3 regions of the Mesorhizobium sp. B2-3-10 genome follow, and region 2 is predicted to be linked to each of the others. Evidence: predicted binding sites of a transcription regulator. Region 2 holds the regulator's gene; each other region holds the start of a gene.

Region 1 (4,324 bases), on a different contig from region 2:
TGGATCCTCGGCCGCAACATGTTCGGGCCGATCCGGGGCGAGTGGCCTGACGACAGCTGGAAGGGTTGGTGGGGCGACAATCCGCCCTATCACGTCCCGACCTTCGTGCTGACTCATTACAAGCGCGATCCCATCGTGATGGAAGGCGGCACGACTTTTTATTTCGTAACCGACGGCATCCATTCGGCTCTCGAACAGGCCAAAGCCGCCGCGTCAGGCAAGGATGTGCGGGTCGGCGGCGGCGTCTCCACCATCCGGCAGTATCTGCAGGAAAAGCTGATCGACGAGATGCACCTGGCGATCTCGCCGGTGCTGCTTGGCAGAGGCGAGAACCTTTTTGCGGGCCTCGACATGCTGAATCTGGGCTACCAGTGCGGCGAACAGGTGGCGACGGCACTGGCCACGCACGTGGTGATCAAGCGGGCGTAAGGTGGCGAAACCCTCGACGAAAGCCCATTTCTCCCCGTCACTATACGGGGAGAAATGTCCGGCAGGACAATGAGGGGCGGCGCTAGCGCTAGAAGATTGCGCTGTCGAGCATGTCCGATGGCAATGTGTCAGCAGAAGAAGATAGCGCGCGCGGGGGTTTATCCGGGCTCAATTGTCAAAGCCAGCGCCGCCCCTCATTGTCCTGCCCGGCACCTTCTCCCCGTATAGTGACGGGGAGAAGGACAAACTCTCGCTCAATACTTCTCCGGCACGTAAAGCTCGCGCGGCAGCACCTGGCGCTCGTATTCCGGGTTGAAGACGCGCTCCGGCAGCGTGATCTCCTCGTGCGGGACCTCTTCATACGGCAGCTGCTTGAGCAGATGGTCGATGCAGTTCAGCCGCGCGCGCTTCTTGTCGTTACCCTCGACGATGAACCAGGGCGCCTCGGGAATGTTGGTGCGGGCGAAGGTCTCCTCTTTGGCCTTGGTGTAGTGTTCCCAGCGCACCCGCGACTGCAGGTCCATCGGCGACAGCTTCCACTGTTTCATCGGGTCGTGGATCCGCATCAGGAAGCGCATTTGCTGTTCCTCGTCGGTGATCGAGAACCAATATTTGACCACGGTGATGCCCGAGCGCACCAGCATGCGCTCGAACTCCGGCACGTCATGGAAGAACTCCTCGACCTGCTCGGGGCTGGCAAAACCCATTACCCGTTCGACGCCGGAGCGGTTGTACCAGGAGCGGTCGAGCAAAACGATCTCGCCGCCTGCCGGCAAATGCGGGACATAGCGCTGGAAATACCATTGCGACTTCTCGCGTTCGGTCGGAGCCGGAAGCGCCACGACGCGGCAGATACGCGGATTGAGCCGCTGTGTGATGCGCTTGATGACGCCGCCCTTGCCAGCGGAGTCGCGGCCCTCGAATATCACCACCAGTTTCTTCTTGTGGTAGGCGACCCAGGATTGCAGCTTGATCAATTCGGACTGGAGGCTGATCAGGTCGCGAAAATACTGCATGCGATCGATCGAAGGCGGATGCGAGTTCTTGTAGATCTTGGCGATCTCCATCGAGAGGGCCGGCTCCGACATTTCGAGCTCATAGTCCTCGTCGAGCGTGTCGGCGAGCTCGGCTTCAAGCCAGTCCTTGGCAGGGGAATTCTGTTTCAGCTCGGTCATATCAACTGCTCCGCTTGCAAGCCCTGTCGGTTACCACTGGGCGCTCCAATTGCTGGCCAATGGAAACACCTGAGCCGACTTCAATATAGGCCGGCAGTGACGGTTTTATTGCAGCACAGGCGCAATTGCCGGCGTTGCAAATTCCGCAATGTACGATCGATCGACCGTCGTCGCATGGCGACAAGCCGGCCGAATTGTCCTACAAATGCGCGGTCGCCTTCCAGGCCTGCCTTGCCGGCACGCCTCTTCAACAAAATCGTGAGGATCTGACATGGAATACCGCACCCTTGGCCGTTCCGGCCTGAAGGTTTCGACACTGACGCTTGGCACCATGACATTCGGCGGCGCCGGGCCCTTCGCCGCGGTCGGCAACAGCGATCTCGCCGAAGCCAAGCGGATGATCGATATGTGCATCGATGCCGGCATCAACCTCATCGACACCGCCAATGTCTATTCCAACGGCCTCTCCGAAGAGATCATAGGCGAAGCTCTCGGCGGCAAGCGCAAGAACGATGTGCTGATCGCGTCCAAGGCGCGGATGCGGATCGGCAAGGGCCCGAACGACGAGGGCCTGTCGCGCCATCATCTGATCCGTGAATGCGAGAGCAGCCTGAAGCGCTTGAAGACCGATGTCATCGACATCTATTTCGTCCACCAATGGGACGGCCTCACTCCGCTCGAGGAGACCGTTGCCGCGCTCGACAGTTTGGTCAGCCAGGGCAAGGTGCGCTACATCGGCTGCTCCAACTATTCCGGCTGGCAGGTGATGAAGGCGCTTTCCATCAGCGACAGCCGTCACCAGCAACGCTTCGTCACCCAGCAGATCCACTATACGCTGGAAGCGCGCGAGGCCGAGTACGAGCTCTTGCCGATCTCGGTCGACCAAGGGCTGGGCGTTTTGGTCTGGAGCCCGCTCGCCGGCGGCCTGCTGTCGGGCAAATACCGCCGCGACAGCCCGACCGCTCGCCAGCTTGCCGGCTGGTCCGAGCCGCCGATCCGCGACGAGGACCGGCTGTGGCGGATCGTCGATGTGCTGGTCGAGATCGGCAAGGATCGTGGCGTCTCGGCGGCGCAGGTGGCGCTCGCCTGGCTGCTCGGACGCCCTGCCGTCTCCTCGCTGGTGATCGGTGCCCGCAATGACGTTCAGCTCAAGGACAACCTTGCGGCGGCGGCCCTGAAGCTCGGCACCGAAGAACGCCAGCGCCTCGACGCGGTCAGCCGGCCGGCTCTGCTCTACCCCTACTGGCACCAGCAACTGACAGCGAAGGATCGCTTCGGCCCAGCCGATCTGGTTCTCGACCGCAGCGATATCTGATCAGCGTCAGGCAGAGAGCAAGAGCTAGCCGCCGATAAACCGCCAGAGTTCGGGATCGGGTTCGATCTGGCCGCCGAGCACGAAATATTTGTAGAGGACGAGCAAGGAGATCGCATGCTCGTCCCGTTCATTGGAGAATTTGCGGCAATAGGCATTGGCTGCGGCGATGATGCGCTCCGCCGCGGCCGGGTGCGCTTCGAAATAGCGCACTTTTTCGCCGAGATCGGCAAAATCCGGGTCAAGCGGCGCATAGTGGATACCGGCCTCGAGCTGGCTCTCGCCGAACCATGTTTCGTAGGTCGGCGGCGGCATCAGACAGAGCGAGTTGGAATTCATGATCCATTTGAGGTTGGTCGCCACGTCATTGCCCTCCAGCGAGACGATGTAGCGATAGCGCAGGTGCTGGCTGATGCTGAGGAAAGGCTTGCTGTACTTAGCCGGTGCGCTGCGCTTGTGCGAACCGGCATCGCAGAACGGCAAGTCGCGCGCGACATCCAGGAACCGTGTCCTGATCGGGTTGTTGAGGTCGCCGCGCCAGACCACGGCAGGGCGCTTGTCGGCGAAGGCGACGGTATCGAGGGGCATGTGGAAGTGGCGGAATTTGTTGAACTTCATGACGACGGCATTGCCGTTGTCGGCGCGGATCGGCCGGTCCTTGACGAGGGTCGGCAGCTTGGGCACGCCGATGACATCACCGAACTTCAGGTCGATGAGCAATGATGGATCGAAATAGCGGGCAAATTCCTTCAGGTCGTAATAGTACATGCTCGGTTCAAACGGTATCTTGTCGATGCGCACAGCATCCGGGCCTGGTGTAAAAGCGTCCTGCAGCTTGTTGTAGTGATTCAGTCGCCGGCGCACGGCCTCGTCCGAGAGCCTGGCCTGCTGCAGGCGGCTGGCCAATCGCCGCCGGAAGATCGCCTGGGGCGCGATATCGCGCATGACGTTCCGCGCATAGTAGAAGACCTTTGCCGTCGTTCGTTGGAGGGTGGCCATGGACTCTTTTGATCAAAGATAAACGCGGTTGAACAAGTGAAGGTCGGGATGGTTCCCGCAGCATGATGCCCTACCATCCAGCCACGCATTCCGATAGCGCCCGAATGCGGCTGGCGGCCTCGACCGAGCGCCGCAACTAGCCCGTTATGTAGCGCCACACCTCGGCATCCGGTTTGATCTGGCCCGAGAGCACGAAGTATTTGTAGAGCACCAGCAGGGAGATCGTCTGCTCGGTCTGTTCGTCGTCGAATGTCCGGCAATAGGCGTTCGCAGCCGCGATGATGCGCTCCGCCTCCGCCGGATTCCGCTCGAAATAGGCGACGTGGTCCTCAAGGTTCGAGAAATCCGCCGCGAGCGGCACATAGTGGACGTTGGCTTCGAGCTGCCGCTCCGCAAACCAGGTCTCATA
Region 2 (4,324 bases):
AGATGTTGTCTCCAGACATGACGATTGCGACAGAGGCAGCCGCCAAGGCGAAGATCGAGGTCAAGAACCTCAATTTCTACTACGGCCAGTCGAAGGCGCTGAAAGACATCACCTTGTCGCTGCCCGAGCGCAGCGTGACGGCCTTCATCGGACCGTCGGGTTGCGGAAAGTCGACGCTGCTGCGCGTCTTCAACCGCATCTACGAGCTCTACCCCAAGCAGACCGCCGAGGGTCAGGTGCTGCTCGACGGCCAGAACGTTCTCGACCGCTCGCAGGACCTCAACCTGTTGCGCACCAAGATCGGCATGGTGTTCCAGAAGCCGACGCCGTTCCCGATGTCGATCTATGAGAATATCGCCTTCGGCGTCAGGCTCTATGAGAAGATCGGCAAGGCCGAGATGGACGGCCGTGTCGAGCAGGCGTTGAAACGCGCCGCGCTGTGGAACGAGGTCAAGGACAAGCTCAATGCCAGCGGCCTCAGCCTGTCGGGCGGCCAGCAGCAGCGGCTTTGCATCGCCCGCACCGTGGCGGTCAAGCCGGAGGTCATCCTGCTCGACGAACCGGCCTCGGCGCTCGACCCATTGTCGACCGCCAAGATCGAGGAATTGATCGACGAGTTGCAGGCCGACTACACGATCGTCATCGTCACCCACAACATGCAGCAGGCCGCGCGCGTCTCGAAGCAGACGGCTTTCATGTATCTGGGCGAGCTGGTCGAATTCGACAAGACCGAGAAGATCTTCACGTCGCCTCGCGAGAAGCGCACGCAGGACTACATCACCGGCCGCTTCGGCTGATCTCACGCATACGAGGACCAGGATCATGGCCGAACACACAGTCGCAGCCTTCGACGAGGATCTCGGACAGATCAGCAAGCTGATCAGCGACATGGGCGATCTCGCCGGCACGATGGTCGGCGGCGCCACCAAGGCGCTGCTGAATTCCGACAACGCGCTGGCACAGCGCGTCGTCTCCGACGACGCCATCATGGACGCGCGCCAGCGCGAACTCGATGATCGCGCCATCACCCTGATCGCCAAGCGCCAGCCGATGGCCGACGATCTGCGTCATGTCGTCGGCTCGATCCGCATGGCGGGCGATCTCGAACGCATCGGCGACCTTGCCAAGAACATCGCCAAGCGCGTCGGCTCGGTAGGCCTCACCGCCACGCCGCGCGACTTGTCGCATTCCATCGACTCCATGGCGCAGCTGGTGCTGATCCAGGTGCAGGGCGTCGTCGAGGAATATGCGGCCGGCGATGCCGCCGCCCTCGCCAAGCTCAGGAATGACGACGAACGCATCGACGTCAAATACACTTCGGTCTTCCGCGAACTCCTGACTTACATGATGGAGGATCCCCGCAACATCACGGCTTGCACGCATCTTTTGTTCTGCGCCAAGAATCTCGAACGCATCGGCGACCATGTGACCAACATCGCCGAGAATGCGTATTATGTGCTGACCGGCACGCAACTGCCCGCCAACCGTCCGAAGCAGGACGAGACGGCGATGTCGGTGCCGGCGGCTTGACGGCAGGGATGATCGATCGATGATCGCGCCACGCATCATGGTGGTGGAGGACGAGGAGCCGCTGGGCGTGCTCCTCCGCTACAACCTGGAGTCCGAGGGTTACCAGGTCGAGGTGGTGACACGCGGCGACGAAGCCGAGATACGCCTCCAGGAAAACGTGCCCGACCTGCTGGTGCTCGACTGGATGGTGCCGGCGGTTTCCGGCATCGAACTCTGTCGGCGCCTGCGCATGCGGCCCGAGACGGAGCGACTGCCGATCATCATGCTGACGGCGCGCGGCGAGGAGAGCGATCGCGTGCGCGGCCTCTCGACCGGCGCCGACGACTATCTGGTCAAGCCGTTCTCGACGCCGGAATTCATGGCCCGGGTCAAGGCGCTGCTGCGCCGCGCCAAACCGGAAGTGCTGTCCAGCGTGCTCAAGGTCGGCGACATCGTGCTCGACCGCGAATCGCACCGGGTCTATCGCAAGAAGAGCGAGATCCGGCTCGGACCGACCGAGTTCCGGCTACTCGAATTCATGATGCGCCATCCCGGCCGCGTGTTCTCGCGCAGCCAGTTGCTCGACAATGTCTGGGGCGAGACGATCTACATCGACGAGCGCACCGTGGATGTGCATGTCGGCCGCCTGCGCAAGGCGGTCAACAATGGCCGCATGCCCGATGTGATACGCACCATCCGTGGCGCAGGCTACGCAATCCGCGAGGATTGAGATCAGGCCACGTTCTTGCCGGATCTCACCTGCACGCCCGGCGCGAAAATCTCCTGGTCGACGAAGGTGAGCGCGCGCATGGCGCAGCCCTCGCGGATCAGCGGCAATTCGTTCGGCTCTGTATCGAAGGAAATCGATTTCGAATGCTGGCCGCCGGCGGTCTGGGCGATGGCCTCGCGCAAGGCCGGCTCGATCAGATCGAAGGCGGCGGCGCTGACGCCGACCATCGCAACCGGCGCCGGATCGATCAGCGCGAACAGGCTGCCAAGGCCATAGCCCAGCGCCTCGCCGGCCTTGCGATAGGCCTCGCGCTCCGGTCCGTCTCTTTCGCGCGCCGTAGCCGCCAATGCGCGCATGTCGGCGTCGCTGACGTCGACCGGTTTGGCGTCCTCACCCAGCTGTCCTGCATTACGCCAGATGGCATAGTTGCCGGCATAGGCCTCGACGCAGCCGCGCCGCCCGCAGCGGCAGAGCGCGCCGCCGGGGCGATGGATCATGTGGCCGAACTCGCCGCCCGAGGAATGGGTGCCGGTGAACAGCTCGCCCTTCAGCACCAGCCCCATGCCGATGCCGTGCGAGAGCAGGATGGCGATGAAGTCGTCGCGGTAGCGCTCGGGGTCGCGCCAGCGCAGCGCCACAGCCATCATGTTGCAGTCGTTCTCCATGGTGGCGGGGATGCCGAATTCGGCTTCGAGTATGTCGGCGAAGGCAATGTCCGTCTGCGGCGTGATCGGCGACCACAGCATGGCGCGCGCCTCGGTGTCGGTGATACCCTGGATCGCCAGCGCGATGCGGGCGATGCTGGCGACGTCGAGGTCGGGATCTTCGAGGCGGCGGCGGACGATGGCCACGCATTCGCCGATCAGCGCCTCGCGGGACATGGTCAGCGTGTCCAGCCGGCGCTGCTCCTCCGATATCACCTGGCCGGCGTAGTCGATGACGGCGACGGAGAGGAAATTCAGCGACAGCACCACGGTCATGACCGCCGCGGCCTCGGGGTTGAGACCAAGGCCAACCTGCGGCCGGCCGCGTTTCAGTGAGCCGGCCTCGTTCGGCTTGCCTTCGCTCAGGATACCTTCGCCGATCAGGTCGGCTGATATCGCCGATATGGTCGAGTGGCTCAGGGCGGTGGTGGCGGCGATCTCGGTGCGCGAGGGCTGGCCACCCCGGCGCACGGCTCCAATCACCATTGCGCGGTTGCGCCGGCGCAGATCGTCGTGGCGGATTCCGACCGACATGATTTCCCTCCCCGTCGCCGCGGTTCTTGACGCCCCCTCGAACACCTCCGGCAACGGGTCGAATACTGGCAGAAGCGGCTGGGGCTGTCATTTATTTATTGCGGGGCTCGAAAAAAGGCTTCCGGCACCTCAAAATCCGTCAGAATCGATGTTGACAGTGTTCCGGCGATGGACCAGTGTTTTTTCGAGGCTCGAAAAAATTAGGGCCTTTGTGCCGGCCTTAGGGCCAGTTTGGTCGCGCCACACGCGGGCGCAGGGAGGATATCATGAAGAGATTCACAGTCGCCATTCTGGCGGGTGTCGCCATGTCGCTGACGCTGGCGTCGGTCGCGCAGGCAAAGGACAAGGTCATCGGCGTGTCGTGGTCCAACTTCCAGGAGGAGCGCTGGAAGACCGACGAGGCGGCCATGAAGAAGGCGATCGAGGCCGCGGGCGACAAGTACATTTCCGCCGATGCGCAGTCCAATCCCGGCAAGCAGCTGACCGATGTCGAGAGCCTGATTTCGCAGGGTGCCAATTCGCTGATCATCCTGGCGCAGGACGCGTCGGCCATCGGCCCGGCGGTACAGAAGGCGCTCGACGAGGGCATTCCGGTCGTCGGCTATGACCGCCTGATCGAGAACAAGGACGTCTTCTACCTGACCTTCGACAACAAGGAAGTTGGCCGCATGCAGGCCCGCGAAGTGTTCAAGGTGAAGCCTGAGGGCAATTACGTCTTCATCAAGGGCTCCGGCGCCGATCCGAATGCCGACTTCCTGTTCTCGGGCTCGATGGAAGTGCTGAAGGCGGCCATAGACAGCGGCAAGATCAAGAATGTCGGCGAAGCCTATACGGACGGCTGGCTGCC
Region 3 (4,324 bases), on a different contig from region 2:
GAATCCTTCAGCGCTTCATCGGCGGCCGCGATCCCGTACAGGATGAAGTCGCCGATCTTGCGGAGTTCCTTCGGCTCAAGAATGGCTTCGGGATTGAGCGTGCCGTTGGAGCCGTCGCCGCGCGGAATGACGTGGGCGATCTTGCAGGCAAGATCGTCCACCTCGAACTCGGTGACGCGCTTGGCAGCGCTGCGGCCGGTCAGCAGTTCCTTCCAGCCGTGCTCGAAGCCCATACCGAACGGCGAAACCAGGCCAAGGCCCGTGACGACGACACGCCTCATCGCAGGTCCTCCCCGGTGACGACTGCGAAAAGCGTCAGGCCGAAGCCTTGTCGATGTACTTCACCGCATCGCCGACCGTCAGGATGGTCTCGGCCGCGTCATCGGGGATCTCGACGCCGAATTCTTCTTCAAACGCCATGACGAGTTCAACCGTGTCGAGGCTGTCAGCGCCCAGATCATCGATGAAGCTCGCCTGCTCCGTCACTTTGTCGGCATCGACGCCAAGGTGCTCGATGACGATCTTCTTGACGCGCTCTGCGGTGTCACTCATTTGGGGCATCCTCGTCTATTGTTTGTCTGTCTTCGTTAGCGGGCGGAATGCCGCTAATCAAGCTGAAAGATGGTCCTGCCGGAAACGCAACGGCCACGGACCGGTTTTTGCCCGAACCGCCGGGTTGCGGGCCGCATTACACGAAAAATAGCCGAGGTCCAAGCCGAAATGGTGGGTTTTCACAGCCCGTCGGCGTTGCTGTCGGGCCTCGCTCAGATCATCGCCATGCCGCCATTCACATGTATGGTCTGCCCGGTTACGTAGGCGGCCTCGTTCGAAGCCAGATAAGCAACGGCGGACGCCACTTCGGCACTGGTGCCCATGCGCTTGGTGGGGATCGCCGCCATGATCGCCTCTTTCTGCTTGTCATTGAGCTTGTCGGTCATCGCCGATTCGATGAAGCCCGGCGCGACGCAGTTGACGGTGATGTTGCGGGTGGCGATCTCCTGCGCCAGCGATTTGGACAAGCCGATCATGCCGGCCTTGGAGGCGCAGTAATTCGCCTGGCCGGGATTGCCGGTCACCCCGACCACCGAAGTGATGTTGATGATGCGGCCATGGCGGCGGCGCATCATCGGGTGAGTGAGTTCACGGGTCAGCCGGAAAACGGCGGTGAGATTGACCTCCATCACCGTATCCCAGTCGGCGTCCGACATGCGCACGAACAGGCCGTCCTTGGTGATGCCGGCATTGTTGACCAGGATGTCGACGCCCTCGAGATCGGCCTCCGCCTTCTGGCCGAGTGCCTTGACCTCGTCACGGTTCGACAGGTTGGCCGGGAACAGCTTGACCCGGTCGCCCAATTCGGAGGCCAGCGTCTCCAGTTTCTCAACGCGCGTGCCGTGCAGGCCGACGGTCGCGCCTTGCGCATGCAACACCCTGGCGATCGCCTCGCCGATGCCCCCCGATGCGCCGGTGACAAGCGCCTTGCGGCCGGTCAGTTCGAACATCTCTTGTCCTCTTCTCAAATCGTACGGACGGTTATCAATAGACATCACCCCGATGGCCAATCGTTACCACCAGAATGACCAGACGCTTGTCCTTTACATCGCAGATTACGCGGTAATCCGATATCTCCAAAAACTCGTCAAAGAAGATGTCGGCGGCGAAGAATTCAAGTCACAGCGCAGCCACAGCCGCCTCGACCTCGGCTGCGGAACCCACGGAGGCGGTGGCGATGTCGCGGTTGATGCGACGAGCCAGTCCTGAAAGCACCTTGCCGGCACCGATCTCGTAAAGCGTGGTGACGCCGTTGGCGCCGAACCACTCCACCGTTTCGCGCCAGCGGACGCGACCGGTCACCTGCTCGACCAGCCGCCCGGCGATCCCGTCGGGATCGGTCGACGGCTGCACCGATACGTTGGACACCACGGGAACGATTGGCGCGGTCTTTGTCACGCCGGCAAGTGCCTCGCGCATGACATTGGCGGCCGGCGTCATCAGCGCGGAATGGAAGGGCGCCGAAACCTGCAGCATCAGCGCCCGTTTGGCGCCTTTTTCGGTGCACAGTTTCGCTGCCAGTTCAACCGCCGCCTTCGCCCCTGATATGACCAGTTGGCCGCCGCCATTGTCGTTCGCCACCTGGCAGACGGCCCCCTTGCCGGCCCCAAGGGCGGCCTCAGCACAGGCGGCTTCGACATCGGCCTGCTCCAACCCGATGATCGCCGCCATGGCGCCCTCGCCGGCCGGCACCGCTGCCTGCATGGCGTTGCCGCGGATGCGCAGCAGGCGGGCGGCATCGGCAACGGAAACGAAGCCCGCGGCGGCGAGTGCCGAATATTCGCCCAGCGAATGGCCGGCGACATAAGCGACCTTGTCCTTCAGCGAGAAGCCGCGCGATTCCAGCGCCTTGATGGCGGCAAGCGACACCGCCATCAGCGCCGGCTGCGCGTTGGCCGTCAGCGTCAGCGTCTCTTCGGGACCTTCCCAGATCAGCTTCGACAGGTTTTCGCCGAGCGCGTCATCGACTTCCTGGAAAATCCTGCGTGCCTCGGGAAAGGCATCGGCAAGATCCTTGCCCATGCCGACAGCCTGGCTACCCTGTCCCGGAAAGGTGAATGCAACGGCCATGCGAGGGCTCCCCTGACTGGTTTTGCTTGCCTGATACTACAAATTTTCCCTGCCTGTGACGCAAGGCAGGCCGCCAAGTCAAGCCACTTCAGCCCATGCCAATGGGCCCATCCCCGCGCGAGTGCCTGTTCCGAAAGGCTTTTTGGCGATCACACCTGATGAAAACCGCTCACGAATCGTTCGCTGGCTCTTCTTATTTCCGCCACAGGCGCTAGCTTTGCGTGACAATTATATGACAATCGAATGACGTGGGTTGTCTTTGGGCGGGAAGTTGAAGTGGCAAAGAGTTTCAAACGTGCCGGCAACGCGGCGCCGCAGTTCCTGGAAGACGATCCGTCCACCGGCTATCTGCCGGGCCGTAGATGGCCTGTTGTCCGCTACGGGCTGATCAGCCTGGCGATCTCGGCCGTCCTGGTGTTCGCCATCGAACTGATCGTGCGCGGTGATGTCGCCGGCACCGTTTCCTTCTTCCTGCAGCCGTTCAAGCCGGGCTGGACAACTATCGTCGTCTTCGCGCTGGTCCTGATCGGTCTCGACGCGGTGCTCGGCCGCAGCCATCAGAGCCTGATGATCGTCGCGCCGCTGACCTTGTCGCTGGCCTTTGTCGGCCACCAGAAGTCGCATTATCTCGGCGATCCGCTCTACCCGACGGATTTCCTCTACGCCCGCCAGATCTTCGCCCTGCTGCCGCTCTTGGTGCGCGAGCGGCCAATGACAGCGCTGGCCATGGTCGCGGGCATCGTCGCCGGCCTGTCCCTGCTCGTCTACGGCTGGCGACTATGGCGCCGCAAGGTTCCGGCCCTCAGCCGCAAGGGCCGCCTTGCCCGGCTGACGCTGGCGGTGCCGCTGCTCGCCTTCTTCGTCTCGATCATGGATTACGCCACCTTCTCGTGGACCAGGGACCGGCTGCAGATCATCCCGATCATGTGGGACCAGAAGGAAAACTACGCCTCCAACGGCTTCGCGCTCGCCTTCGCGCTCAACGTGCCGATGGCGCATGTCTCGGCACCGCCGGGCTATTCCGACAAGGCGATCGCGGCGATCGAGCGGCCCGAGGTGACCGCCTCGGTGCCGGCCCAGAAGCCGGACATCATCATCGTCATGAGCGAATCCTTCTGGGATCCAACCAAGCTGCCCGGAGTCACCATCACTCCCGATCCGATGCCCAATGTGCGGGCGCTCCGCTCGGGCTCGATGTTCTCGCCCGAATTCGGCGGCATGACCGCCAACATCGAATTCGAAGCGCTGACCGGCTTTTCCAATGCTTTCCTGCCGGCCGGCAGCATCCCCTACCAGCAATATGTCCGCACCCCGACGCCGTCGATGGCGACCTTCCTGAAGAGCCAAGGCTACAGGGCACGCGCCATTCATCCAGGCACGAACTGGTTCTGGAACCGCGGCGCGGTCTATGCCGATTTCGGTTTCAACGACTTCAAATCGGAAGAGACGCTGCCGCCCATGGAAAAGCGCGGACCGCTGGCATCCGACGCGGCGATGACCGACGAGATCATACGCGAAGCGGACGCCAGCGAGGACCCGGTGTTCTTCTTCGCCGTCAGTCTGCAGAACCACGGCCCCTATGAACCGAACCGTTATTCGAATCCGACCCATTCGGTGCAAGCGCCGATCAGCCAGTGGGCGCGCGACTCGCTGCTCTCCTACGCCGAAGGTTCAGCCGACGCGGACCGCGGCCTTGAACGGC

The links. Region 2 encodes PhoB, which activates phosphate uptake and scavenging genes when phosphate is short. Its sites were predicted from a motif close to TGTCATNNANCTGTCAT; they were not measured.
Region 1: ppk2 (polyphosphate kinase 2) is a predicted target of PhoB. The motif match lies at 1,701-1,717, and genes of this name have one in related genera.
Region 3: FJ943_RS26735 (LTA synthase family protein) is a predicted target of PhoB. The motif match lies at 2,844-2,860, and genes of this name have one in related genera.

What each region holds. Positions count from the first base shown of each region.
Region 1 is NZ_VFVT01000002.1:465,097-469,420, forward strand. It holds gene FJ943_RS08945 (dihydrofolate reductase family protein) at 1-429, shown strand, start outside; gene ppk2 (polyphosphate kinase 2) at 684-1,604, opposite strand; gene FJ943_RS08955 (aldo/keto reductase) at 1,876-2,919, shown strand; gene FJ943_RS08960 (glycosyl transferase family 90) at 2,944-3,915, opposite strand; gene FJ943_RS08965 (glycosyl transferase family 90) at 4,052-4,324, opposite strand, start outside.
Region 2 is NZ_VFVT01000001.1:1,000,706-1,005,029, forward strand. It holds gene pstB (phosphate ABC transporter ATP-binding protein PstB) at 1-797, shown strand, start outside; gene phoU (phosphate signaling complex protein PhoU) at 823-1,530, shown strand; gene phoB (phosphate regulon transcriptional regulator PhoB) at 1,550-2,239, shown strand; gene FJ943_RS05115 (ROK family protein) at 2,242-3,477, opposite strand; gene xylF (D-xylose ABC transporter substrate-binding protein) at 3,744-4,324, shown strand, end outside.
Region 3 is NZ_VFVT01000011.1:114,310-118,633, forward strand. It holds gene fabF (beta-ketoacyl-ACP synthase II) at 1-281, opposite strand, end outside; gene FJ943_RS26720 (acyl carrier protein) at 316-552, opposite strand; gene fabG (3-oxoacyl-[acyl-carrier-protein] reductase) at 765-1,502, opposite strand; gene fabD (ACP S-malonyltransferase) at 1,672-2,622, opposite strand; gene FJ943_RS26735 (LTA synthase family protein) at 2,866-4,324, shown strand, end outside.